2 regions of the Planococcus alpniumensis genome follow, and region 1 is predicted to be linked to the other one. Evidence: riboswitches for the same ligand, from Rfam matches in the RefSeq annotation. Region 1 holds a riboswitch; the other holds the start of a gene.

Region 1 (5,332 bases):
CGAACCGCGGATCACGGTGCCGAGTGCGATAACCGCATCGTATTTTTTTGTTTCCGCCATTTTCTTCGCGACTAGCGGCAATTCAAATGCCCCCGGCACCCAGGCAGTGTCGATGTTTTCTTTGTTGACGCCATGACGCACCAAGCCGTCGACGGCGCCATCCAACAAGCGCGAGGTGATGAAATCATTGAACCTGCCTGTAACGATTGCTATTTTTAAATCCGATCCGATCAAATTTGCTTCGTAAACTGTTTCCATTATGAACACTCCTTAGTCGATTAGATGATGCATTCGTTGTTTTTTCGTTTTCATGTATTGCGTGTTGTCTTCAGTCGGCGGGATGACGAGCGCAAGCCGTTCTTCCACTTCGATGCCGTATTCGATAAGCGCATCTGTCTTGGCTGGATTGTTCGTCAGCAGCCTGACGCGCGACACGCCCAGATCTTTCAACATCAAAGCGCATAATGTATAATCGCGCATTTCCGCCGGGAAGCCCAGCTGTTCATTGGCTTCGACGGTATCCAAGCCCTGTTCTTGCAGTTCATACGCTTTCAGCTTGTTCAACAAGCCAATGCCCCGCCCTTCCTGGCGCATATAGAGGACGATTCCAGCTCCCGCTTGTTCGATCAGCTCGAGCGATTTCGTAAGCTGGGCGCCGCAATCGCAGCGGCGCGAGTGAAAAATATCGCCGGTCAAGCATTCTGAATGGATGCGTACGATCGGCGCTTCCACCGATTCCGGATTGCCTTTAACGATGGCGACATGCTCTTCTGTATCCAGGCGGTTGGAATAGCCCACCATGCGGAATTCACCGAAGTCCGTCGGCATGTGGACACTCGATTCCCGCTTGAGGAGCGGGTCTTTCTCTGCACGATAGGCATAGAGATCCTCGATCGTGATGATTTTGATATCGAACTGCTCCGCCAACTTTTCCAAGTCGGGCATGCGCGACATCGTACCGTCAAGATTCATGATTTCACAAATGACCGCTGCCGGTTCGCTGCCGCTAAGACGTGCCAAATCGACTGACGCTTCCGTGTGGCCTTGGCGCTGGAAAACGCCGCCCGATTTTGCGACAAGCGGGAAGACGTGCCCCGGCCGTTTGAAATCCTGCGGCACGGCTTTCGTATCGAGCATCTGCAAGATCGTGTCCGACCGTTCAAAGGCACTGATGCCCGTCTTGGCATCTTTATGGTCGATGCTGACGGTAAATGCCGTTTCGTGGTGATCGGTATTATGGCTGACCATTTGGTCGAGTTTCAGGCGCAAGGCGATATCCGGCGAGACCGGCGTGCAGATGAGCCCCCTGCCGTGCGTTGCCATGAAATTGATATTCTCAGGCGTCGCATGTTCTGCAAGACAGACAAAATCGCCTTCGTTCTCCCTCGATTCGTCATCTACCAGAATAATGACTTTTCCTGCCTGCAAATCCTTTACTGCTTCTTCAATTGTATTTAGCATCGGTTTTGCTCCTTTAAAATCCGTGGCGCCGCAAATAATCGGCGTTCATCGGTTGTTTTGGCGCATGCTCCATAAAACGCTGCACGTACTTCCCGAACATATCGGTTTCGAGATTGACCGAATCGCCCACTTTTTTGCTGCCCAAAGTCGTTTCTCCCGCTGTATGTGGGATGAGCGAAACGGTCAAATGATTTTCGCTGAGTTCAAAGATAGTTAAGCTGATGCCGTCAATCGCGACGGACCCTTTGACGATTGACTGCGCAAGCAATTCAGGAGGCGCCGCTATATCGATATACATGGCATTTTCCTGTGGGCGCTTGCGCAAGATCTTGCCGACCCCGTCGATGTGGCCCGCGACAAGATGCCCGCCGAAACGACCATTCGCCGCCATGGCACGTTCCAAATTGACGGCACTGGATGTGCCCAATGAAGAAAGGGTCGTGCCGTGGAATGTTTCCGGCATGACATCCACCGTGAAACGTCCGCTTGACAATGAAGTCACCGTCAGGCAGACACCCTCCACTGAGATGCTGTCGCCGATTTTCGTTTCTTCCAGGACAGCATTTGCTCGGATCGTCATTTCCATGCTCGAAGCGCCGCGCTTGATACCGGCGAGTTGTCCGGTTTCTTCAATAATGCCTGTAAACATTTGTGTCACTCCTTTAATGTGGAGATGATCTTCAGATCCGTTCCGAGGCGTTCCACCTTCTGCGTCTCCAAGCGAATGCCGTTTGACACGGAACTGGTTTGCAGATCACCGAATACGGAAACGGTTCCTTCGCCGCCGAGAATAATCGGTGCGATATACGTAGCAATTTCGTCTACTTGCCCGCTTTTCAAGAAAGCGGTATTGATTTTTTGGCCGCCTTCCACAAGGACTGATAACACCTTATGCTCGGCAAGCAATTCCAGTGCAGCGGCGATTTCCACATCCGGCGTATCCAGTTGCAAAATGCGTACATGGTCCGGAAATGCGCCGCGGCTGTCAATATCGGCTTGTGATCCGACGATAATCCAAGTAGGGGCATCAGGTACTTGAATAATGTGGCTCTCTTTCGGGAGGCGCAAATGGCGATCCAAGATGACGCGGATCGGCTGCCTCTGGGAGTCGGCAAACCGATTGGTCAAGCGGGGGTTATCAAGTGCAACCGTCTGTGCGCCAACGAGGATGGCGTCGTGCAGCAAACGCAGTTGGTGGACATCGCGCTGCACTTCAGGCCCCGTGATTTTCTCCGAACGGCCGCCGTCTACAGCGATTTTGCCGTCCAGCGTAATCGCGTGCTTCAATGTGACGAACGGCCGCTTTTTGCGGATAAAGGTGAAGAACATCCGGTTCAGCTCTGCAGCTTCCTGCTCGCAGACGCCGGTCTCTACAATAACCCCGGCGTTTTCAAGCTTTTTGATACCTTGGCCTGAAACGAGCGGGTTCGGGTCCAGTACAGCGACGACGACACGGCGAATGCCAGCTTGGATGATCGCGTCTGCGCAAGGGCCTGTCCGGCCATGATGGCTGCAAGGCTCCAGCGTCACATACAAATCCGCGCCTCGCGCTTCACTGCCTGCCATATTCAGCGCATGGATTTCTGCATGCGCCTGTCCCGCTTTTAGATGCGCGCCCATACCGATGATGCGGCCATCTTTGACGATCACCGACCCCACGAGCGGGTTGGGGGACGTCTGCCCAGCAGCTGATCGCGCCAGCTCCAGTGTTTGCTTCATGATTTGCTGGTCGTCCACTTGATCACACCTTTCAGAACAAAATAAAAACCCATTGTTTAGCCAATGGGTTCGAAGACAATAGGAAATAGAACTATAGATAACTCTATAATTTCCGTGTTCTTCCTTCTCCCATCCAGACTTTAACTGTCGGCTTTGGACTTGCACCAAATCCTGCCCCGAAAGGCTCACGGGCTTCGAATTGCTTCGTTACCGTCGATTGGGAATTTCACCCGACCCCGAAGGAATACTATTCAGTTGATCATCCACAGTATGCAAAAAAGGCCCCTTCCATAAAAGAAAGGGGCCTTGAAAGTGCATATCAAAGAAACCTAAGCGATTGCTAGTAGGCTGCTTGACTGTTCTTCTCCCATCCAGACTTTAACTGTCGGCTTTGGACTTGCACCAAATCCTGCCCCGAAAGGCTCACGGGCTTCGGATTGCTCCGTTACCGTCGATTGGGAATTTCACCCGACCCCGAAGAACGCTATAGATGATTATCTGTAAGTTTAGCGCAAGCTTCAGGGGCTGTCCAGAAAAGAATCTTCATTTTTTGCGTGCAGCCAACTCAATCCCTACAAACAGACTCGGTTTTCGACCAGTCACCACATCGGCCCGCGCTCGTCTGTCAATTCGATAAAGAATGGGTAAATGCCCATGATTACTAAAAAGGAAGCCAGGAATAAGGCAAGGGAAACAAACGGGTCAATGCCGAAAGCAACCGAAATGAACATGATGAGCGGAGCGGCAAAGACAAACAAGCTGGTCTTTTTCCGCGATTCCATGGAAACGTATTGCGCTTGCCGGCAAGCTGGGCAGGTCAAGCTATCCCCCAGTGTGAAAAGCCGACAGACAGTCTGCCCCCACGTCCACGTCGTTCCGCAATTTTGGCATTTCGGCATCGCCCTTCTCCCCTTCCTTGTACTATCTATACTTACGTACATAAGTAGGATAAGTTCCCAAAATCGCCCCATTACTTTAGGTTTTTGTACATTCTTTCTTCTTTGCCACACCATGAAAAAGCACTGCCCATTATGAGCAGTGCTAAATTTTCCTTATAGGTATTCTTTATCGATCTTCTTCGTGCTGCGCTCGGTATCGATCGGGCGCACCATGCTTTCAATCTGTTCGCGCTTCGGTTCCAAGAACGGCGGCAAAGAGAGTTTCTCCCCGAGTGTTTCATATGGCTCGTCGCCCATGAAGCCTGGGCCATCCGTTGCCCATTCGAACAACAACCCGGGTGCGACCCGTGCGTACAATGATTCAAAGAAGAAGCGGTCCACATAGCCGGAAGTCGAGAATCCTATCTCCTGCATATGGCCGATCCATTCATTCAACGCTTCGCGATCCGCCACACGGAAGGCGGCGTGATGCACCGTGCCGAAGCCTTGCTGGCCCGATGGCAATTCTGCATTATGTTCGACGATTACTTGCGCACCGTTGCCGCCTTCGCCCATCTCGAATAAATGAAGTTGCCCCTCGTTGGCAATCTCGCGCATATGCATTGCTTTTTCCAATACTTCCTTTAAGTAATCGAATTGGCCGATGCGGATATGGATCGGGCCAAGGCCGGTGATGGCAAATTCAAGCGGGACCGGCCCCTGCTGCCACGGCGTGCCGGCTTGTACGCCTTCGTTGTTCTCGTCCGATACGAGCATATATTGCTGGTCATCGAAGTCGGCGAACGACAAAGTTTTGACGCCGAATTGCTCGGTTATGGCCGTATGCTGCACTTCGTATTTGTCGAAACGTTTTTCCCAATAGCTAAGCGCTTCGTCCGTCGGCACACGGAAAGCCGTCTTGTAAATTTCGTTCGTGCCGTGAGTGCCTTTCGGGATTCCCGGAAAATCAAAGAAAGTCATATCCGTCCCGGCAGAGCCTTTATCGTCGGCGAAAAACAAGTGATAGGTTTGGATATCATCTTGGTTCACCGTTTTCTTGACCAATCTCATGCCCAATACATACGTAAAAAATTCATAGTTCTTCTCGGCGCTGCTCGTAATCGCCGTTACATGGTGGATCCCTTTCAATTCGTTCATGCATACCGCTCCTTGTCTTTTAATATTCTATCTTTCGGTTCCATACTGTCTTGTGCTTCGTAGCCGACTTTTTTCAGCTTCTCGATCAACTCTGCTACTTCCTCTTGCCCAAGCCC
Region 2 (5,332 bases), 1.6 Mb from region 1:
GCTCTTGTTGTTCTTGCGCTTCTTTAGCTTTGGCATTTTTCTTTTCTTCTTCGTCTTTCTCCTGGTCGTCTGCAGCGGCAAGTACTGTGCTGTCAGAAGGTGGCTGGGAGTTCAGTTCGAAGCTTACTTCATTTTCGTTTGTTTTGGCAGTTAGCGTGTCATCCGGTTCAAAGTAAAACGCAACATAGATCAGCAAAGTGACCGGAATCAAGATAAAGATGAAAAACAAGGAAGGTAATAATAAACCCCTGCTTTTTGGCTTGGGCATTTGGCGTGCGCGCCTCGTCAATTCTGCCATTCGTTCCTGTGACAATTCCTGGCGATTCTTTTCCATTGATTCATGATAATTATCGTTTCCCATTTTCACGACTACCCCTATCTGTACTAATATATCTATTATGACGAAAAAAGGCTTATTTGTAAATAATAGAAATACAGATTTTCATATAGGAAGAAGGACCTTCAAGCGCTCTTTCCAAGACCCTTTTGGCGAAGCTTTCGGTTCACTGTGAAGGCCTTTGAAGAGACTGTAGTCAATCCCATGAAAACTGCAGCAATTAGGCGGTATTTCAAGGTTTTCCTGGTCGAAGCTCCTGCTGATGTATTGCCGTATGCAAGCGCTTGTGTGGACTAGCCCACGGATGGAGGCAGCTTGCCGTTGTTTTTCTTTTTTCAATTGTTCGATCTGGTTCAATGTGCCTCCAAGCGGGAGGCGCTCACGCCAATAGGAAATGATGCGATACGCCGTTTCCCTGATCATCCCCTGCTCGATCAATTGTTTTGCTTCTTCGCCCCGCTCATAAATCAGTTCAATTTCATGTTTTTCAGGCAAATCATCCATGATTAGACTCTCTACGAGCCGCTCGTCCCCTGCGGCATACAATAAAGTCGCAAGTGAAGGCAAAGAATCCCGGCCGGCGCGCCCCACTTCCTGAACATATCCTTCTATAGAAGAAGGCAATTGGAAATGGATGACTTGGCGGATATCGGGAATATGGACCCCCATGCCGAACGCATTGGTCGCACATACCCACTCCAGCTCCTTATTGGCAAATTGCTGCTGGACAAAAATTCGGTCCTGCTGCTCCATCCCGCCGTGATAAAATGCCGCCCGTATGCCGAGAGCGAGAATTCGCTCCGCCAATTCCTGCGATTTCCGCCGCGTTCCGGCATAAATGATGCCTGGTCCTCCATATGTCGCCACTATGTTTAATAGTTCTTCCAATTTATCGCTGTCATTGTCGAATTTGCGGATATCGTAGCTGATGTTCTTTCGGTCCATCGGATGTGAATAGACGAACGGGTCAATCAATTTTAAATAACGCTTAATTTCATCTGTTACTTTATCGGTCGCCGTTGCGGTCAGCGCCAAGGTTTGTGGATTGCCAAGCTTGGGCAGGACCTCTGCAATGCGCAAATAGTCCGGACGGAAATCGAAGCCCCATTGAGAAATGCAATGTGCTTCGTCCGCAACAAGCAGCGAGATGCCAAGTGCATTCAATTTACCGAGTACATATGGCTGTACAAGCATTTCAGGAGCGATAAAGATGAATTTATAAGTGCCGAGCGTGTTCCAAACCCTTTCGCGATCTTCCGGTTTCATAAAGGAATTGATGGCAATGACCGATTTTTCTCCCATCTTCTTTAATTGGGCAACTTGGTCTTGCATCAGCGATAAAAGCGGCGAGACGATAATGATGGCGCCTGGCAAGATTTTCCCGGGCAGCTGGTAACACAGCGATTTCCCCATTCCGGTCGGCAACAGCGCCAGCACATCACGCCCCGCCAGCACTTGCTCGATCACTTGTTTTTGGCCAGGGCGGAATTCTGTGTAGCCATAAGCGTCGTATAATAACTTTTCAAGATTCATGTGACGTCACCTCTCATCGCTAGCGCCAGCCGGATTTGAAAATAACTGGCTTCCGGCAACCGTTCTTTGATATCCCGCAAGCGCATCGTCTTCAACTCCTTGCTGATATGATGGATGGATTGAAATAAGCGCTCATCCATAAAGGGCGCAGAGCTGAACGCTGGATCGTTCATCGCCATCTCCACGAAATGATCCTCGATTGTACTTGTTTTCAGTTGCCGAAGCTCAGCAATCTGCTGAAGCGAAAATCCTCGTTCGGACAAGTTTTGCGTTCGTTTTGCTGATTCCGTCAAAGCGGATTGCTGGATGATGCCTTCAAGCAAACCCGCGAGCAAGGGATATTCCATGCCTTCAAGAACGTCCAGCCATGCATGCAATGCTTCGACAGCGGCAATTTTCACATCTATCGGCAAGAGGCCATGCTCCATGGCCAATTGATCCCAAGTGAGCCCACCGACACCACACCCCGACAACCGCTCCATTAGGATAGCTTTATGGGCTTCGCTTGTTTTTGCTAATGCTAAGCTGTTTTCGAGTTGGTTTTTGAACGCTTTTTGAACAGCGGATGAACGAAAGTCGATGCGCTTCAAATAAGCCTTGGCCCACGCCTGTACCGTTTCATCGCTGACGACTGGATCAAAGCGCTTTTGGCCTTGCATGAAATTGGACATCGTCTGGACCACCAACGATAGTCGCGCAAAGAACCGATTTTCATTGCCCCTGTACTTCCAGCCGTTCAAGGGCGCAGGTGGAATTTCAAGAGCGAATGCAGAGCCATGGAGCTGGACCTTGTTGTCATTCGGAATCAACAAGCCTTGCGCCTGCAACCTGTCAATGGACGCTAGATAGTCTTGCTTGTCCAGTTTAGGGAGCACTGCAAAATAAGGATGCAGCTTAAAATAGCCAATATCCTGAATCGTTTGCCCTGATTTCTTTCCTTTAATTAAATGATAAGGGGAAGAAACGGTCCGTTGACCGTCTACCGCTTTCATAATCGCTAAAACGACTTCATCGAATCGCACTGAATTACCCTCCTGGCGGTTTTGGGTTGAAAAAATCACGAAATATCTATAGAATAAACACGATAGTATAACTGAACTTGTTCGGAGATAAAGGAGAGGAACTGGAATGGCTAAATATACCATTGTTGATAAAGATACGTGTATCGCATGCGGAGCTTGCGGAGCGGCAGCACCAGACATTTACGATTATGATGATGAGGGCATCGCCTTTGTTATTCTTGATGATAACACGGGGACTGAACAAGTGCCAGATGAGCTGATGGAGGATATGGAGGACGCATTTGAAGGATGCCCGACCGATTCCATTAAAGTTGCAGATAAGCCATTTGAAGGAGATCCACTTAAATACGAAGACTGATCAAAACATAGTCAATAGAAAAAGCGGCCGGAAGAATTATCTTCCAGCCGCTTCTTTTTATGATAAGTAATAGGAACGTTGTTTTTCTATCCATGTATGCATGCTGCCGAAGATCAACAAGACGACGGTCGTAAGCGCCAAGCCTTTGATCAAGTTAAAAGGCAAGATTCCGAGAACAATGGTCGTGTAGAATGCGTTTCCGGTCTGTTCAGGCATATTCAGGAAATACGTATACATCGGTAAGAACACGAAATAATTCAGCAAACTCATGCCAATTGCCATCGTCAATGTACCGATGATTAACCCGAATGCGATTCCTTTTTTTGTGGAAACTTTACGGTAAATGGCATAGACCGGCAAAATGAACAATAGGCTCGTCGCAAAATTCGCCATATGCCCTACAGGCACGCCAGTCGGGCTCCCTGAAAAAATCCAGTCCAATACGTTTTTAAAGAATGCTACCAAGACGCCAGCTACTGGCCCCATCGTGATCGCAGCGATCAACGCTGGCACGTCACTAAAATCCACTTTCAAAAATGCTGGCAACGCCGGCAGCGGAAAATTGAATAGCATCAACACAAATGAGATGCTGCTCAACATCCCGATGACGATCATCGATTGCAATTTCTTGTTCTTCATGTTCCTCTCTCCTTGTCGTGATTCACCAGAAGAAAGGTTCGGAGCGCATGCTGCCCTAAAAAATCCCTTAAGCAAGAGTCGCTTAAGGGAGAGTCAGGCACACTGAATAAACGGTCCGTTGTTAAAAAACGGCATGCGTCCGCACCTTCACCTTCTCCCATCCAGACTATACTGTCGGCTTTGGAATCTCACCAAATCCTGCTTTTTACGGCTCGCGGGCTGATGGACCATGATGTCCAATTACCGCCGGTAGGGAATTGCACCCTGCCCCGAAGATGAATCGATATTTTTTTATACAAGTTAATCTTATAAAAAAAAGACCGCAATGTAAACCATACTGCTTACATTGCGGTCTTTTTTATTTTTCTGGCCAGTCAATGCGGTTGGGCGAAACTGGCAGTTCCAGTTCTTTAGAGAAATCGAAGCCTGCCCATTCCGATTGGATAGTATTGGATATCGCCAGCGATGAACCATATGATTCTGCCGTGAGCGCCATGCTTTCGATCATCTGCATCGCCGCCGCTTTATCCAGTGTCTCCAAATCCAATTGCTCTTCAAATATCAAGTCGGCGTTTGCCCCGTCCACTTCGACGCGGTAGCTGACCCCTTCAGGAACCGGCGAACGGTAATCGTCATTCGGTGATTGCTGAAGCGCCAGTAGCGCATCTTTTACATTCCCAGGCGACATGCCGTAAGCCGGCGCCAAATAAGCTTCACCTGCAGACGATTCTAGCAAATAAAAACTTTGCCCCTTTTCGCCCGGAACGAGTGGTTCCACTGTGCCCATATGGGATAATTGCGCCGCCTCGCCAGCTTCATTCAAGACGCGAATCTCTTGTTGATTCATGAACGTTTCCTCCAGGCTGTAAAGATACAGCGAAGTGGAAGCTGAACCTTGATCGTAGGTTTGGCTATTCGGAAGGAAATGGCTGATGGTCGATCCGTTTTGCTGGAGCTCGCCTTCATATGGATGATAGTCATCAAAACCCAACCCGGATTCATCGATTTGCCCGGAGAATGTTTCATATAACTCGAGCGCAGTTGGCTCTGCCATATCGGTCAGTTGTGTTGGAATGACGAAACTGACCGGCACAACATAACCGTGATAAGCAAGCCCAATGCGCAACACATGTGCATCTTCCAGTTCGCTTTCATAAACTGCGCTCCGCTGTATTTGCGGGTCTTCCGGAGCCAAACTTACTGCCTCGTTAGGCTCTTGATTATCTCCTTGCGCTTGTTCAGCCTGTTCCGTCTGAGCTTCATCTGTCGCCATCGTCGACTCCGCGTCCCTGCTTTCAGTCTCACTGCTGCTAGAGTCGGTGCCATTCTGCTGCAGCAATGAGGCTACGAGCACCGAGATGCTCAGGAATGCGACGATAGCAACCAGCAGCGGCAGCCAGCGCTTTGGCTGCCTTGGAGTTTGTTCTTTATGGGAAAGCTTTT

Evidence for each region. Region 1 has a riboswitch for FMN ahead of ribD (bifunctional diaminohydroxyphosphoribosylaminopyrimidine deaminase/5-amino-6-(5-phosphoribosylamino)uracil reductase RibD). Riboswitches for the same ligand answer to the same signal wherever they lie in the genome.
Region 2: it holds a riboswitch for FMN, as region 1 does, so the genes downstream of both, G3255_RS10210 (ECF transporter S component) here and ribD (bifunctional diaminohydroxyphosphoribosylaminopyrimidine deaminase/5-amino-6-(5-phosphoribosylamino)uracil reductase RibD) in region 1, are expected to answer to the same signal.

Annotation. Positions count from the first base shown of each region.
Region 1 is NZ_JAAMTH010000001.1:426,757-432,088, reverse strand. Features, by position in the region: gene ribH (6,7-dimethyl-8-ribityllumazine synthase) at 1-258, opposite strand, end outside; gene G3255_RS02300 (bifunctional 3,4-dihydroxy-2-butanone-4-phosphate synthase/GTP cyclohydrolase II) at 271-1,461, opposite strand; gene ribE (riboflavin synthase) at 1,475-2,110, opposite strand; gene ribD (bifunctional diaminohydroxyphosphoribosylaminopyrimidine deaminase/5-amino-6-(5-phosphoribosylamino)uracil reductase RibD) at 2,116-3,198, opposite strand; FMN riboswitch at 3,298-3,428, opposite strand; FMN riboswitch at 3,536-3,666, opposite strand; gene G3255_RS02285 (TIGR04104 family putative zinc finger protein) at 3,780-4,079, opposite strand; gene G3255_RS02280 (ring-cleaving dioxygenase) at 4,233-5,216, opposite strand; gene G3255_RS02275 (MarR family winged helix-turn-helix transcriptional regulator) at 5,213-5,332, opposite strand, start outside.
Region 2 is NZ_JAAMTH010000001.1:1,984,513-1,989,844, forward strand. Features, by position in the region: gene G3255_RS10190 (LysM peptidoglycan-binding domain-containing protein) at 1-361, opposite strand, end outside; gene G3255_RS10195 (RecQ family ATP-dependent DNA helicase) at 443-1,870, opposite strand; gene G3255_RS10200 (YpbB family protein) at 1,867-2,892, opposite strand; gene G3255_RS10205 (ferredoxin) at 2,999-3,250, shown strand; gene G3255_RS10210 (ECF transporter S component) at 3,308-3,889, opposite strand; FMN riboswitch at 4,035-4,170, opposite strand; gene G3255_RS10215 (hypothetical protein) at 4,248-5,332, opposite strand, start outside.